DNA from 2 places in the Leclercia sp. genome. Region 1 is predicted to be linked to the other one. Evidence: predicted binding sites of a transcription regulator. Region 1 holds the regulator's gene; the other holds the start of a gene.
What was found. The regulator LexA, encoded in region 1, represses DNA repair genes until DNA is damaged. The targets are predictions, from matches to a motif close to TNCTGTATGTACATACAGNA.

Region 1 (6,963 bases):
GAGACGGCCCAGCCCGAGCGCACGGGCCAGCGGCGCGCCAATGGCGAAACGCTCTGTGCTGTCGGGATAGGTTGAGTCGTCGGCGCCTTCTACTTCACGCCAGTGGCGAATGCAGTCCGGTCTTTTCATCTTTTCATCTCCTGTGGTTTTTCGTCAGGGTAGCACACCCGGTGGATCTCGGCGTTTAGGCCAGAACATGGTAAACTGGCGGTTTGTTATTCCACGTCATTCGAGGTGCAAAATGGAAACGACCACAATGCAGGCACTGTTAGCGCAAGCCGAAAAGCTGTGCGCGCAACGCAATGTGCGCCTGACTCCGCAGCGCCTTGAAGTGTTGCGTCTGCTGAGCCTGCAAAACGGGGCGATCAGCGCCTACGACCTGCTCGACCTGCTGCGCGAGAGCGAGCCGCAGGCCAAGCCGCCTACCGTCTATCGGGCGCTCGATTTCTTACTCGAGCAGGGCTTTGTGCATAAGGTGGAATCGACCAACAGCTACGTTTTGTGTCATCTGTTCGATCAGCCGACCCATACCTCAGCGATGTTCATCTGTGACCGCTGTGGCAGCGTGAAGGAAGAAGGCGCGGAAGGGGTGGAAGATATCATGCATAGCCTGGCGGCGAAGATGGGGTTTGCCCTGCGCCACAACGTGATTGAAGCGCACGGTCTGTGCCGTAACTGCGTTGAAGTGGAAGCCTGCCGCCATCAGGAAAATTGTCAGCACGATCACTCTATCCAGCTGAAGAAAAAGCCGCGCTGAGGACAAAAAAATGGGCGACCTGAAAGGTCGCCCTGGGCGTACATCCGTGTACCTGCGGGTATAGGTTAATTACCAGCGATAGTTGTTACGGGTTTCCCAGTCACCAACTTCTTTCTCTGCCTGGTCTTTCTCATAACCATAGCGTTCCTGAATTTTACCCACCAGTTGGTCACGTTTACCTTCGATGACGGTCATGTCATCGTCAGTCAGGTCGCCCCACTGTTCTTTTACTTTACCTTTAAATTGCTTCCAGTTACCGCCGACTTGGTCTTTATTCATCATCGATTCCTCTTCGTTCGGTCGTTAAGGTTAAGTTCGTCCTGAAATACGTTTCGTGCTGGACGTGATAATAATTATAGATAAGCCTGCGGCGTTCGGTTTGTTATTCGGAATCTTTTACCGTTCGGCCAGGCGAAGCCGCTATGAAAACCAGCTGCCGTTGCGCCAGTGCCGGTGCCAGATCCAGGCCAGAGACAGCCCCCGCAGGGCCAGGAACACGGTCAGGGCCAGCCACAGACCGTGGTTGCCCAGCCACGGCAGGGTGAAAAGCGTCAGGCCAAATCCAGCGGCCGCCACGGCCATACTGTTGCGCATCTCTGCCCCTCGGGTGGCACCGATAAACATGCCATCCAGCAAATAGCACCAGACCCCTACCACCGGCAGGATCACCTGCCAGATAAGATAGTGGCTCGCCAGCGCGCGCAGCTCGGGCAGTGAAGTCAGCAGGGCAATAATGTGATCGCCTGCCAGAGCATAGATGAGGGCAAAGGCCAGCGCCACCAGGCCGGACTGACGGCAGGCCGCCCGCCACACTTCCCGCAGTTGCCCGCTTTCCCGCGCGCCATAGGCCTGCCCGGAGTGTGCCTCGACCGCATAAGCGAAGCCATCCAGCGCATAGGCGGTAAAGGTCAGCAGGGTCATCAGCACGGCGTTAACGGCGATGATCTCCGGCCCCAGCCGTGCCCCCATTACCGTCAGCGTCCCGAAGCAGAGCTGTAGCAACAGCGAGCGCAGCATGATGTCGCGATTGAGGGCCAGCAGCTTGCGGATATTGCCCCGCCAGCTCGTTTTCAGCAGCGCCAGCGAAATACCACGCAGGGCCAGCACCCGCCAGACCATCCACAGGCCAATCATCAGAGTGGCGTACTCTGCGATAGCGGTCGCCAGCGCGGCCCCCTGCACGTTCATCTGCAGGCCCATCACCAGCCACAGATCCAGCACGATGTTGAGCAGGTTACCCACCACCAGCAGGATCACCGGCGCCCGGGCATACTGCACCCCCAGCAGCCAGCCGAGCAGCACCAGGTTAGCCAGCGATGCCGGGGCGCTGAGCCAGCGGATCTCAAGGAAGCGCCGCGCCTGATGGAGCACGGCCTCGCTGCCGCCAACGATATGCAGCGCCAGATCGATAAGCGGCGTGCGCAACAGCACAATCAGCAGCCCGGCACCCAGGGCCAGGATCAGCGGCTGCACCAGCGCGCGGGCCAGACGTAGCGGATCTTTCGCGCCATAGGCCTGCGCGGTGAGGCCGGTGGTGCTCATGCGCAAAAAGAGCAGCAGCATAAACAGGAAGCTGGTTGCCGTCGCGCCGATGGCGACACCGCCCAGATAAACGGGGGAATCGAGATGACCAATCACAGCCGTGTCCACCAGCCCAAGCAGAGGGACGCTGATATTGGAGACGATCATGGGAAGCGCAAGACGCCACAACGCCTTGTCTGAAGCAGTCAGGAGAGACATGAAAATGTTCGCCAGAGGCAGGAAAAGCAAACTGCGGCACTGCCGCAGTTTGTCAGAAAGGATTTATAACCATTCACCGTTGCGGATGACGCCAACCGCCAGCCCTTCGATGGAGAAGTTATTTTCGCGCAGGTCGACAACAATCGGGGAAAACTCGCTGTTTTCCGGCAGCAGCTGCACGGTGTTGCCCTGCTTTTTCAGGCGCTTGACGGTCACTTCATCATCGATGCGCGCCACCACGACCTGACCGTTACGCACGTCCTGCGTTTTATGTACCGCCAGCAGATCGCCATCCAGAATGCCGATGTCTTTCATGGACATACCGCTTACGCGCAGCAGAAAATCTGCGCTCGGTTTGAACATGCCCGGATCGACCTGATAATGGCCTTCAATGTGCTGTTGCGCCAGCAGCGGTTCACCCGCGGCAACGCGACCGACGAGCGGCAGGCCCTCTTCGGCTTCAATCAGCAGACGAATACCGCGAGACGCACCGGAAACAATCTCAAGCACACCCTTGCGCGCCAGTGCCTTAAGGTGCTCTTCGGCGGCATTTGGAGAACGGAAGCCCAGACGCTGCGCGATTTCTGCACGCGTCGGCGGCATACCCGTCTGGCCGATATGATCCCGAATGAGATCAAACACCTCTTGCTGCCTGGTCGTTAACGCTTTCATTCCGCCCCCTGGGTGTATATACAGTTATGCTGTGAGTATATACAGCTAAAGGTGATTTTGGAACCACAAACCGCATAAAAAACCAGAGACTTGTTCGGTTTCTGAAGGCTTATCGTAAATGTCCCCAAAGCAGCGTGACCCAGGTAAACAACGCAACGATAATCGCCATCAGCACCGCGGCTGAGCCCATATCTTTTGCCCGGCCCGAGAGCTCGTGAAAGTCAGTGCCGATACGGTCGACGACCGCCTCGATCGCACTGTTGAGAATTTCGACTATCATCACCAACATCACCGAGCCAATCAGTAATACGCGGGTGATGGGATCAACGTCCAGCCAGCAGGCAAGGATAATCGCCGCGACGACCGCAACCCCTTCCTGGCGAAATGCGGCTTCATTGATCCAGGCAGCACGGATGCCCTTCCATGAATAGCCGGCAGCTTTAATGATTCGGGTTAACCCAGTGGTATTATTGGCCATTAAAAGAAACCTTTCTTCGAAAATAGCGTCAGAAACGGTGGGTTAAGCGCCTGGCGCAGCCACCGGAAGTATGACGGGTAACAACAGAAATTTTGCGCGCTTTCTGTTATCCTTGCGCCGCAATTGCATTTTTAACCAGAGGCTTTACATCGTTTATGTCTGGCTGGCCACGAATTTACTACAAATTACTTAATTTACCATTAAGCGTCCTGGTAAAAAGCAAGTCTATTCCGGCGGTTCCGACGCTGGAACTGGGACTCGATACCTCGCGTCCTATTATGTACGTTTTGCCTTATAACTCGAAGGCCGACTTGCTGACGCTGCGCGCCCAGTGCCTGGCGCACGATCTTCCCGATCCGCTGGAGCCGCTGGAGATCGACGGCACCCAGCTGCCGCGCTACATCTTTATCCACGGTGGCCCTCGCGTGTTCACCTGGTACACGCCGAAAGAAGAGTCGATCAAGCTGTTCCATGACTACCTCGATCTGCACCGCAGCAACCCGCTGCTGGACGTGCAGATGGTGCCCGTGTCGGTGATGTTTGGTCGTCGTCCGGGGCGCGATAAAGGCGAGGAAAATCCGCCGTTGCGCATGCTCAACGGGGTGCAGAAGTTTTTCGCCGTCAACTGGCTTGGCCGCGACAGCTTCGTCCGTTTTTCACCGTCAGTCTCCCTGCGTCGCATGGCCGATGAGCACGGTACGGATAAGACCATTGCCCAGAAGCTGGCACGCGTGGCGCGCATGCACTTTGCCCGTCAGCGTCTGGCCGCGGTAGGCCCGCGCCTGCCGGCCCGTCAGGATCTGTTTAATAAGCTGCTGGCCTCGAAGGCCATTGCCCGCGCCGTCGAAGACGAAGCGCGTAGCAAAAAAATCTCCCACGAGAAGGCGCAGCAAAACGCCATCGCCCTGATGGAAGAGATTGCGGCCAACTTCTCCTACGAGATGATCCGCCTTAGCGACCGTATCCTGAGCTTTACCTGGAACCGTCTCTATCAGGGGATCAACGTGCACAACGCCGAGCGCGTGCGCCAGCTGGCCCACGACGGCCATGAGATTGTCTACGTGCCCTGCCACCGCAGCCACATGGACTACCTGCTGCTCTCGTACGTGCTCTATCATCAGGGGCTGGTGCCGCCGCACATCGCTGCGGGTATCAACCTCAACTTCTGGCCGGCAGGCCCGATCTTCCGCCGTCTGGGTGCGTTCTTTATTCGCCGTACCTTTAAAGGCAACAAGCTCTACTCCACCGTGTTCCGCGAGTATCTGGGCGAGCTGTTCAGCCGCGGCTACTCGGTGGAATATTTCGTGGAGGGCGGCCGCTCCCGTACCGGCCGTCTGCTCGATCCGAAAACCGGCACCCTGTCGATGACCATTCAGGCGATGCTGCGCGGCGGTACGCGTCCAATCACCCTGGTGCCAATCTACATAGGTTACGAGCACGTGATGGAAGTGGGTACCTACGCCAAAGAGCTGCGCGGTGCCACCAAAGAGAAAGAGAGCCTGCTGCAGATGCTGCGCGGCCTGAGCAAGCTGCGTAACCTCGGCCAGGGGTATGTCAACTTCGGCGAACCTATGCCGCTGATGACTTATCTCAACCACCGTGTGCCGGAGTGGCGCGAGTCCATCGATCCGATCGAAGCGGTGCGTCCGGCCTGGCTGACGCCAACGGTGAACGCCATTGCCGCCGATCTGATGGTGCGTATTAACAACGCCGGGGCGGCCAACGCCATGAACCTGTGTTGTACCGCCCTGCTGGCCTCTCGCCAGCGCTCGCTCACCCGCGAGCAGCTGACCGAGCAGCTCGACTGCTACCTGAACCTGATGCGCAACGTGCCGTACGCGGCAGATGCCACGGTGCCGGCCGCCAGCGCCAGCGAGCTGATCGACCACGCGCTGCAGATGAACAAGTTCGAGGTCGAGAAGGACACCATTGGCGATATCATCATTCTGCCGCGCGAGCAGGCGGTACTGATGACCTACTACCGCAACAACATTGCGCATATGCTGATGCTGCCTTCGCTGATGGCTGCCATCATCACCCAGCATCGCCAGATCAGCCGTCAGGCACTGCTGGAGCATGTCACCGCTCTCTACCCGATGCTGAAAGCCGAGCTGTTCCTGCGCTGGAACAACGACGAGCTGGCAGAGGTGCTGGATCAGCAGATTGAAGAGCTGACCCGCCAGGGACTGATCTCGCAGAAAGATGACGCTCTGCTGATCAACCCGTCCCGGGCACGCACGCTGCAGCTGCTGGCGGCGGGCGCACGCGAGACCGTGCAGCGCTACGCTATTACCTTCTGGCTGCTGAGCGCTAACCCGTCGATCAACCGCGGTACGCTGGAGAAAGAGAGCCGCACGCTGGCACAGCGTCTGTCGATGCTGCACGGCATCAACGCGCCGGAGTTCTTCGATAAAGCGGTGTTCAGCTCGCTGGTGTTGACGCTGCGTGACGAGGGGTATATCAGCGACAGCGGTGATGCCGAGCCGGAAGAGACGATGAAGGTGTACCAGATGCTGGCAGACCTGATGACCTCCGACGTGCGCTTAACGATTGAGAGCGCGACGCAGGGCGAGTAGTGCATAAAAATGCCGGGTGGCGGCTTCGCCTTACCCGGCCTACGATACAGAACCTGTAGGCCCGGTAAGCGCTAGCGCCACCGGGCATTTTTTTATGCCCAGTAACTCACCGCCAGTCCCAGGAAAAGCACCAGACCGACGTAATTGTTATTGAGAAACGCCTTAAAGCAGGCTTCGCGCTCGCGGTTGGCGATGAGCTTCTGCTGATAGATAAACAGCACCCCTGCCGCCGCGACCGCCGCGTAGAAGGCCCCGTTCAGCTGGTTCAGGTAACCAATCGCCACCATCAGCCCCAGCACTGCAACCTGCAAAATCCCAATGATCAGCTTGTCCTGACGCCCAAACAGAATGGCGGTCGATTTGATGCCGATTTTCAGGTCATCGTCCCGATCAACCATCGCGTACTGGGTATCGTAGGCCACCGCCCAGAGGATATTCGCCAGGAACATCAGCCAGCAGCTCAAGGGCACGCTTTCGCTGACGGCGGCGAACGCCATCGGGATCGACCAGCCAAAGGCCGCGCCCAGCACCACCTGCGGCAGATGGGTGTAGCGCTTCATAAACGGGTAGACCCAGGCCAGGGCCAGCGCTGCCACGGAGAGCAGAATGGTCATGGTGTTCAGGGTCAGTACCAGCAGGAACGACAGCAGGACCAGCACCACAAACAGCGTGCGTGCCTCTTTCTCGGTGACATCGCCGCTTGGCAGCGGACGATTCGCGGTGCGTTTCACATGGCCGTC
Region 2 (6,963 bases), on a different contig from region 1:
ATCGCCAGCTGATAGGCGATCATAGGCGGAAACAGGTCACGACGGGTGGAGAGCATCTGGCCGAACTTGATCCAGACAGGCCCCAGCTCCTGAAGCGCCAGACGCAGTCGCTCACCAAGCAGTTTGTCCTGATGGCGATTTGGCATCCAGAATAGCGTTCGCCGCCAGATACGCAGCGGCAGTGTGATGCGCATCCGGGGGATAAGCTCGTCGAGCCCGTAACTTAAAAAGGTGCGGATGATAAAGTAGAGGCGCCGAATTTCACCAGGCGTCATTTGCCCTCCAGTTTTTCAAGCCGTTTTGTCAGTGCATCAACCGAACGCGCAACCGCGGCGGTCTCTTCTGCGAACCATGCCGCTTCCAGCGGCCCCGGCGCCATGCGCCACTCCTCGGTCAGGACTTCTGCGGCATAGCGCTGCTGGCGCTGAAAACCCTTCTTCAGCAACGAGGCCCCGCCGCGCAGCACTTTACCGATCCCCTCGGCGGCAATATCGCCAGTCCAGGGTGCCAGCAGTTCAGCCGGGTCAAATTCGGCCAGATCGGCCAGCGCGACGAAATTTTGCACCACCTGGATGTCGCCTTCGACCTCCAGCTCGCCGCTGCGGATCAGGGCGGTAAGCTGCTGGCGATCGCGCAGTTTGGGCAGCGTGTTCATATGGGTGATGACGGAGCAGTCGGCCTCGCCTTCCCACTCCCCCAGCACATCGAGCTGACGCTCGCTGAACACCAGCACCAGCGGGGTCGAAAACTCTTTTAACACTACCCGCAGCACTTTGCCGTTCAGACGCTGACGCGCCGTTTTCAGCGCAGGAGACCGGTACAGAAAGGTATTCAGTACGTTTTCCACACCGGCTGTGATCAAGGGTTTAAACGGCATTTGCCACCTCCACTCAGAACTTATAACCGCGATGCAGCGCGACAACGCCTGCCGTCATGTTGAAGTAGTCAACATTGTCAAAGCCTGCATCCTGCATCATGGCTTTTAAGGTGTCCTGATTTGGGTGCATACGGATGGATTCAGCCAGGTAGCGATAGCTGTCTGCGTCGTTCGCCACCATTTCGCCAATGCGCGGCAGAATGTGGAACGAATAGGCGTCGTAGGCTTTGCTCAGCGGCTCGATAATCGGTTTCGAGAACTCCAGCACCAGCAGACGTCCACCCGGTTTCAGCACGCGGTACATGGAACGCAGCGCTTTCTCTTTATCGGTGACGTTACGCAGACCGAAAGAGATGGTGATGCAGTCAAAGGTGTTATCCGGAAAAGGCAGCGCTTCCGCGTTCGCCTGGACATACTCAACGTTGCCGACCACGCCGATATTGCGCAGCTTTTCACGACCCATTTTCAGCATGGAGTCGTTGATATCAGCCAGCACAACGCGGCCCGTTTCGCCTACCAGACGCGAGAATTTCGCTGTCAGGTCGCCGGTGCCGCCGGCCAGATCCAGCACGGTTTGTCCACGACGCACGCCGCTACAGTCAATAGTGAAGCGCTTCCACAAGCGATGAATGCCGAATGACATCAGGTCATTCATTACATCGTACTTCGCCGCCACGGAATGGAATACGTGGGCCACCATGTCAGCTTTCTGCGCTTTAGCGACAGTCTGAAAGCCAAAGTGCGTTGTGTCTTGTGAATCTTCAACCATCTCAGAGCCTGCTTATCAGTCAAATGTTTGAGAAGTGTAACAGATTGGGCGCATTTGCCCTACGATTCAACCACCCCGGAATAACGCTCCAGGGGGTCTGCCGACGCCTGCGCGTCTGCTAAGGTATTGTTTGTATTTTGAACTGGCTCGTCACTGCGCAGCCGGTACTCTTCATCCTGCGACGTAGCCTGTTCGACCAATTCCGGATTAATCTCGCGTTTTACTTCCACACCCAGGCTACGGAACGATTCGGCCTGCGCCAGCAAGTTGCCGCGCCCGGAGGCCAGCTTTTTCATCGCCTGACGGTAGTTATCCTGGGCGCGATCCAGGCTCTGCCCCACCGACGACATGTCATCGACGAACAGGCGCATTTTGTCATACAGCCGGCTGGCGCGATCGGCAATCTGCTGGGCATTGCGGCTCTGATGCTCATAGCGCCACAGATTAGCAATGGTGCGCAGCGCCACCAGCAGCGTGGTAGGGCTGACCAGCATGATGTTGTTTTTCAGCGCCTCGGAGATCAGCTCCGGCTGGCGGTCCAGCGCCAGTAAGAAGGCCGGTTCAACCGGGATAAACATGAGCACGTAATCAAGCGAACGCAGGCCGGGCAGCTGCTGATAGTCTTTGCGCCCCAGCAGGCGGATATGGTTACGCACCGAGGCGATATGCTCCTGCAGCGCCGACTCGCGGGTGTAGTCGTCTTCGGCGTTGAAGTAGCGCTCATAGGCCACCAGGGTCATTTTGGCGTCGATGACCACGTCCTTCTCCTGCGGCAGACGGACAATGACGTCGGGCTGCATCCGCGCGCGGGTCTCGGTTTCAATACTGACCTGGGTTTGATATTCGTGGCCCTCGCGCAGGCCAGAGGCCTCCAGCACGCGGGTCAGAACCACTTCGCCCCAGTTGCCCTGGGTTTTATTATCGCCTTTCAAGGCCTTAGTGAGGTTGATTGCCTCCTGCGCCATCTGGGCATTCAGCTGCTGGAGGTTGCGGATTTCATGGGCCAGCGTGTGCCGCTCCCGCGCCTCCTGGCCAAAGCTGTCCTGCACCTGACGACGAAAGCCGTCCAGCTGTTCGCGCAGGGGCGACAGCAGGCCGTTCAGGCTCTGGCGGTTTTGTTCATCGACGCGGCGGTTACTCTGCTCAAAAATACGGTTGGCGAGGTTTTCGAACTGCTCGCTCAGGCGCTGTTCGCTGTTCATCATCTGGCGAATTTTGTCTTCCGCATGCAGCTGGGTGGACTCCAGCCGGGTGGTGACTTCGCGCAGGTCGGCTTCCAGCGAGGTATTGATATCCCGCAAATTGCGCAGCTCGTTGTTGAGCAGCTCGCATTCGTCGCGCCAGTGTCCGCTCTGGGCTATGTTCTGTCGTAATGCACTGAGATCGGCCACCATCTCTTCACGTTCGGCAAGCTGATCGGCCTTCTGCTGCGCATGCTGATAGCTGGCGAACAACCAGCCCACGCCGACGCTGACCAGCGCAATAACGGCATAAAAAAGGATGGAAATATCCACGACGCCCCCTGCATCAAGGTATGACCCGCACAAAATAGAATTGTGCTGTATAAACGTCCAGTTTGAAAAGGGTTTTCTGCGAGGCGCTACGCAAAGAAAAAGGCCGAACAGGTCGGCCTTTGGCAAAGAAAAGGGGAAATTACAGCAGGCGGCGGGCCGCTTCCACCACGATTTTCACCGCGTGGCTTTCGGTCTGCTTCATGGTCTCGGCGTTCGGGATCTCTTGCTGGGTACGGTTAACAATCACACCCGCAACCATACCGGCACGCAGACCCTGGCTTGCGCACATGGTCAGCAGCGTGGCAGATTCCATTTCGTAGTTCATCACGCCCATAGACTGCCACTCTTCCATCGAGCCTTTGAAACGGCTGACTACGCGACCAGAGAAGGTATCGTAGCGCTCCTGGCCCGGGTAGAAGGTATCAGAGGAGGCGGTCACGCCAACGTGCGTGGTCGCACCAACGGATTTCGCGGCTTCCACCAGCGCGGTGGTGCATTCGAAATCGGCCACTGCCGGGAACTCCATTGGCGCAAAGTGCAGGCTCGCGCCGTCCAGACGCACGGACGCGGTAGTGACCAGCACATCGCCAACGTTGATGTGCGGCTGGATCGCACCGGTTGTACCGATACGCAGGAAAGTACGGATGCCCAGCTGCGCCAGCTCTTCAACGGCAATAGAGGTAGACGGGCCACCGATACCGGTAGAGCACACGATCACCGCTTTGCCATCCAGCTCTGCCCGCCAGGTCGTAAATTCGCGATGGGCTGCCAGCTTAACCGGCTTATCCATCAGCGCGGCGATCTTTTCCACACGCTCAGGATCGCCAGGGACGATAGCGAGCGTAGCCCCTTGTAAATCGTTTTTAGTGAGGCCGAGATGAAAAACATCAGACTTAGACATAGAAAACTCCTCTGTGGGTCAGTTTGTCAGCAGAAGCAAAGCGGTACTTTACCGAAGGAAGCGGCTTAGTTTCGTGACAGACATCACCATGAATAAAATTGATTGCAGTTAATTACCATGAAATAGTGATTAACATCACATTAACGAGTTATATCGTTATCTGTTGCACAAAAGATAGCCTGTTTCGGGCACTGTGGATTGTTAACCTGCGGACTATATTTACTTTTGCGCTAATTGGTACGGAGAATGCCATGACTGGAACATCTGGATTTGCCCCTGCTGCTGACCTGCAGACCTCAACCGTTGTCACCACTCCCGACGAGGCGATTACCGCCGGGGAAACCTCCATTCCGACTCAGGGCGATAATATGCCCGCTTACCATGCCCGGCCCAAAAATGCGCAAGGGGAATTGCCGATCGTCATCGTGATTCAGGAAATTTTTGGTGTACACGAGCATATTCGCGATCTCTGCCGTCGTCTGGCGCTGGAAGGCTATCTGGCCGTCGCGCCTGAGCTCTATTTCCGTCAGGGCGATCCGAACGATTACAACGACATTCCCACCCTGTTCAGCAATCTGGTAAGTAAAGTGCCGGACGCGCAGGTGCTGGCGGATCTCGACCATGTCGCCAACTGGGCGGCGCGCAACGGTGGCGATCCCCATCGTCTGCTGGCAACCGGCTTCTGCTGGGGCGGACGCATCAGCTGGCTGTATGCCGCGCACAACCCGCAGCTGAAAGCTGCCGTGGCGTGGTATGGCAAGCTGGTGGGCGAAAAGTCGCTGAATTCACCGAAGCATCCGGTCGATATTGCGACCGATTTGAACGCGCCCGTCCTCGGACTCTATGGCGCAGAAGATACCGGGATCCCGCTGGATACGGTAGAGACCATGCGTCATGCGCTGCGCGCGGCAAACGCAACGGCGGAAATTGTGGTTTATCCGGGAGCCGGACACGCCTTTAACGCCGATTATCGCCCGAGCTATCACGCGGAATCGGCCAAAGATGGCTGGCAGCGGATGCTGGCGTGGTTCCAGCAGTACGGCGCTAAAAAAGGTTAAGCGGCTCACATTTCGCTACGCAAAGTGAGGTGACTGTTTGACTTTTATACACAATCTGGACGATATAAAACCCACAGGCGTGTAACTACGATCCGTAGGCAAGACCTGAACCCCCTCTCCGTTTTCGAGCGGAGAGGGGGTTCAGGTCTTTTTTTTTGCTCTGGGGACAGGGGCCAGAACATGAACCACTTGCAAACAGCGCTGGAAATCATCGCCCAGGTCGGCGGTGCTGAGAATATCGAACATATCGAACACTGCTCGACCCGCTTGCGGCTGAGTCTGTACGACAATGGCAAAGTGAACGAAGCAGCGCTGGCAAAGGTCGACGGCGTGCTGGGCGTGCGCGTGAACGTGCAGTGCCAAGTGATTATTGGTCACGAAGTGGTGCAGGTCTTTGAGGCGGTGCGCTCACTGGTGGGTTCACCTCAGGCGGGCGGGCACCATGCGCCTGTCAAAACCAGCCGTGGGGCGCAAGTGGTCGATTTTGTGATCAGCGTTTTTCAGCCCCTGGTGCCTGCCATTGCCGGTGGCGGCGTCCTGAAATCGCTGCTGCTGTTGCTGGATGTGATGGGCTGGCTCAGCCGGGACAGTTCGACCTACAAGGTCCTGGATAATATCGGCTCCGCGCCGCTCTACTTTCTGCCTATTCTGGTGGCGATCACCACGGCGATGAAGCTAAAAGTGAACGTGCTGGTGGCCGTCTCGGCGGTTTCCGTAATGGTGCTGCCGGCAATGACCAAACAGCTGGCAGACGGGGCGGCGTTTATGTCGTTCGATCTGCGTAACGTGGCCTACGCCTCTCAGGTGTTTCCGGCGATTCTGTGCGTGCTTTTTTACGCCCAGACGGAGAAGTTGTTCAACCGCTACTCCCCCGGCGCGCTGCGCATTTTCCTCTCGCCGATGCTCTCACTGCTGGTGACGGTCCCGGTCACGCTGCTGATCCTGGGCCCGCTGGGTTACGAGCTGGGGGCTGGCCTGGCAACGGTGATTTTATGGCTCTACGGCAAGCTGGGCTTTGTCGCCACCGGGCTGCTGGCCGCCGCCCTGCCCTTTATGGTCGCCGCCGGGATGCACAAGCCGATGCTGCCCTACGCCGTGGCCTCCATGAGCCAGTTTGGGCGCGAGATGCTCTATCTGCCTGCGTCTCTGGCGCACAATATTGCCGAGTCCGGCGCATGCCTGGCGATTGCGCTCAAAAGCAAAGATAAGGTGCTGAAATCCACCGCCTTCTCCGCCGGGATCTCCGCCCTGTTCGGCATTACCGAACCGGCGCTGTATGGCGTGACGCTGCTGAATAAAAAAGCGCTCTACAGCGTGATCCTCGGCAGTATTGTCGGCGGAGCCTTTATCGGCTGGATGGCGATTGAGGCCTTTGCCCTCGTGGGCCCTGGCCTTGCCAGCATCTCAATGTTTGTCTCCCCGGATAACCCCATGAACATCGTCTGGGCCTTTGCCGGAGCGGGATTATCCTTTGCCGTGGCCTTTATCAGCGCCTTCGTGCTGTGGCGCGATAAAGCGGCTGAAAACAGCGACGCGCTGAGCTTCACCCGCCCGGTTGAAGGGCAGATTATCCCGCTTGAGAAGGTTAACGATGACGTTTTCTCCCGCAAAATCATGGGCGACGGGATTGCGATTATCCCTTCCCAGGGCGTGCTGCGGGCCCCGGCGGATGGAACCATTGTGAACGTATTTGACAGCGGTCATGCCCTGAGCCTGCTCACCGACGCGGGCGTCGAACTGATTTTCCATATCGGCATCGACACCATCAGGCTACAGGGCGAAGGCTTCTCCCCACGGGTGGTGGAGGGCCAGCATGTTAAAAGCGGTGACACGCTGATTGAATT

Region 2: a site for LexA is predicted at 3,204-3,223, ahead of rmuC (DNA recombination protein RmuC). Genes of this name have one in related genera too.

Annotation. Positions count from the first base shown of each region.
Region 1 covers NZ_DAIQCE010000007.1:124,303-131,265, forward strand. The annotation lists gene V7Q49_RS16765 (cupin domain-containing protein) at 1-129, opposite strand, end outside; gene zur (zinc uptake transcriptional repressor Zur) at 242-757, shown strand; gene V7Q49_RS16775 (CsbD family protein) at 827-1,036, opposite strand; gene dinF (MATE family efflux transporter DinF) at 1,178-2,497, opposite strand; gene lexA (transcriptional repressor LexA) at 2,561-3,169, opposite strand; gene V7Q49_RS16790 (diacylglycerol kinase) at 3,279-3,647, opposite strand; gene plsB (glycerol-3-phosphate 1-O-acyltransferase PlsB) at 3,803-6,223, shown strand; gene ubiA (4-hydroxybenzoate octaprenyltransferase) at 6,316-6,963, opposite strand, start outside.
Region 2 covers NZ_DAIQCE010000014.1:64,417-71,379, reverse strand. The annotation lists gene ubiB (ubiquinone biosynthesis regulatory protein kinase UbiB) at 1-275, opposite strand, end outside; gene ubiJ (ubiquinone biosynthesis protein UbiJ) at 272-877, opposite strand; gene ubiE (bifunctional demethylmenaquinone methyltransferase/2-methoxy-6-polyprenyl-1,4-benzoquinol methylase UbiE) at 891-1,646, opposite strand; gene rmuC (DNA recombination protein RmuC) at 1,706-3,160, opposite strand; gene udp (uridine phosphorylase) at 3,300-4,061, opposite strand; gene V7Q49_RS21150 (dienelactone hydrolase family protein) at 4,313-5,119, shown strand; gene V7Q49_RS21145 (beta-glucoside-specific PTS transporter subunit IIABC) at 5,300-6,963, shown strand, end outside.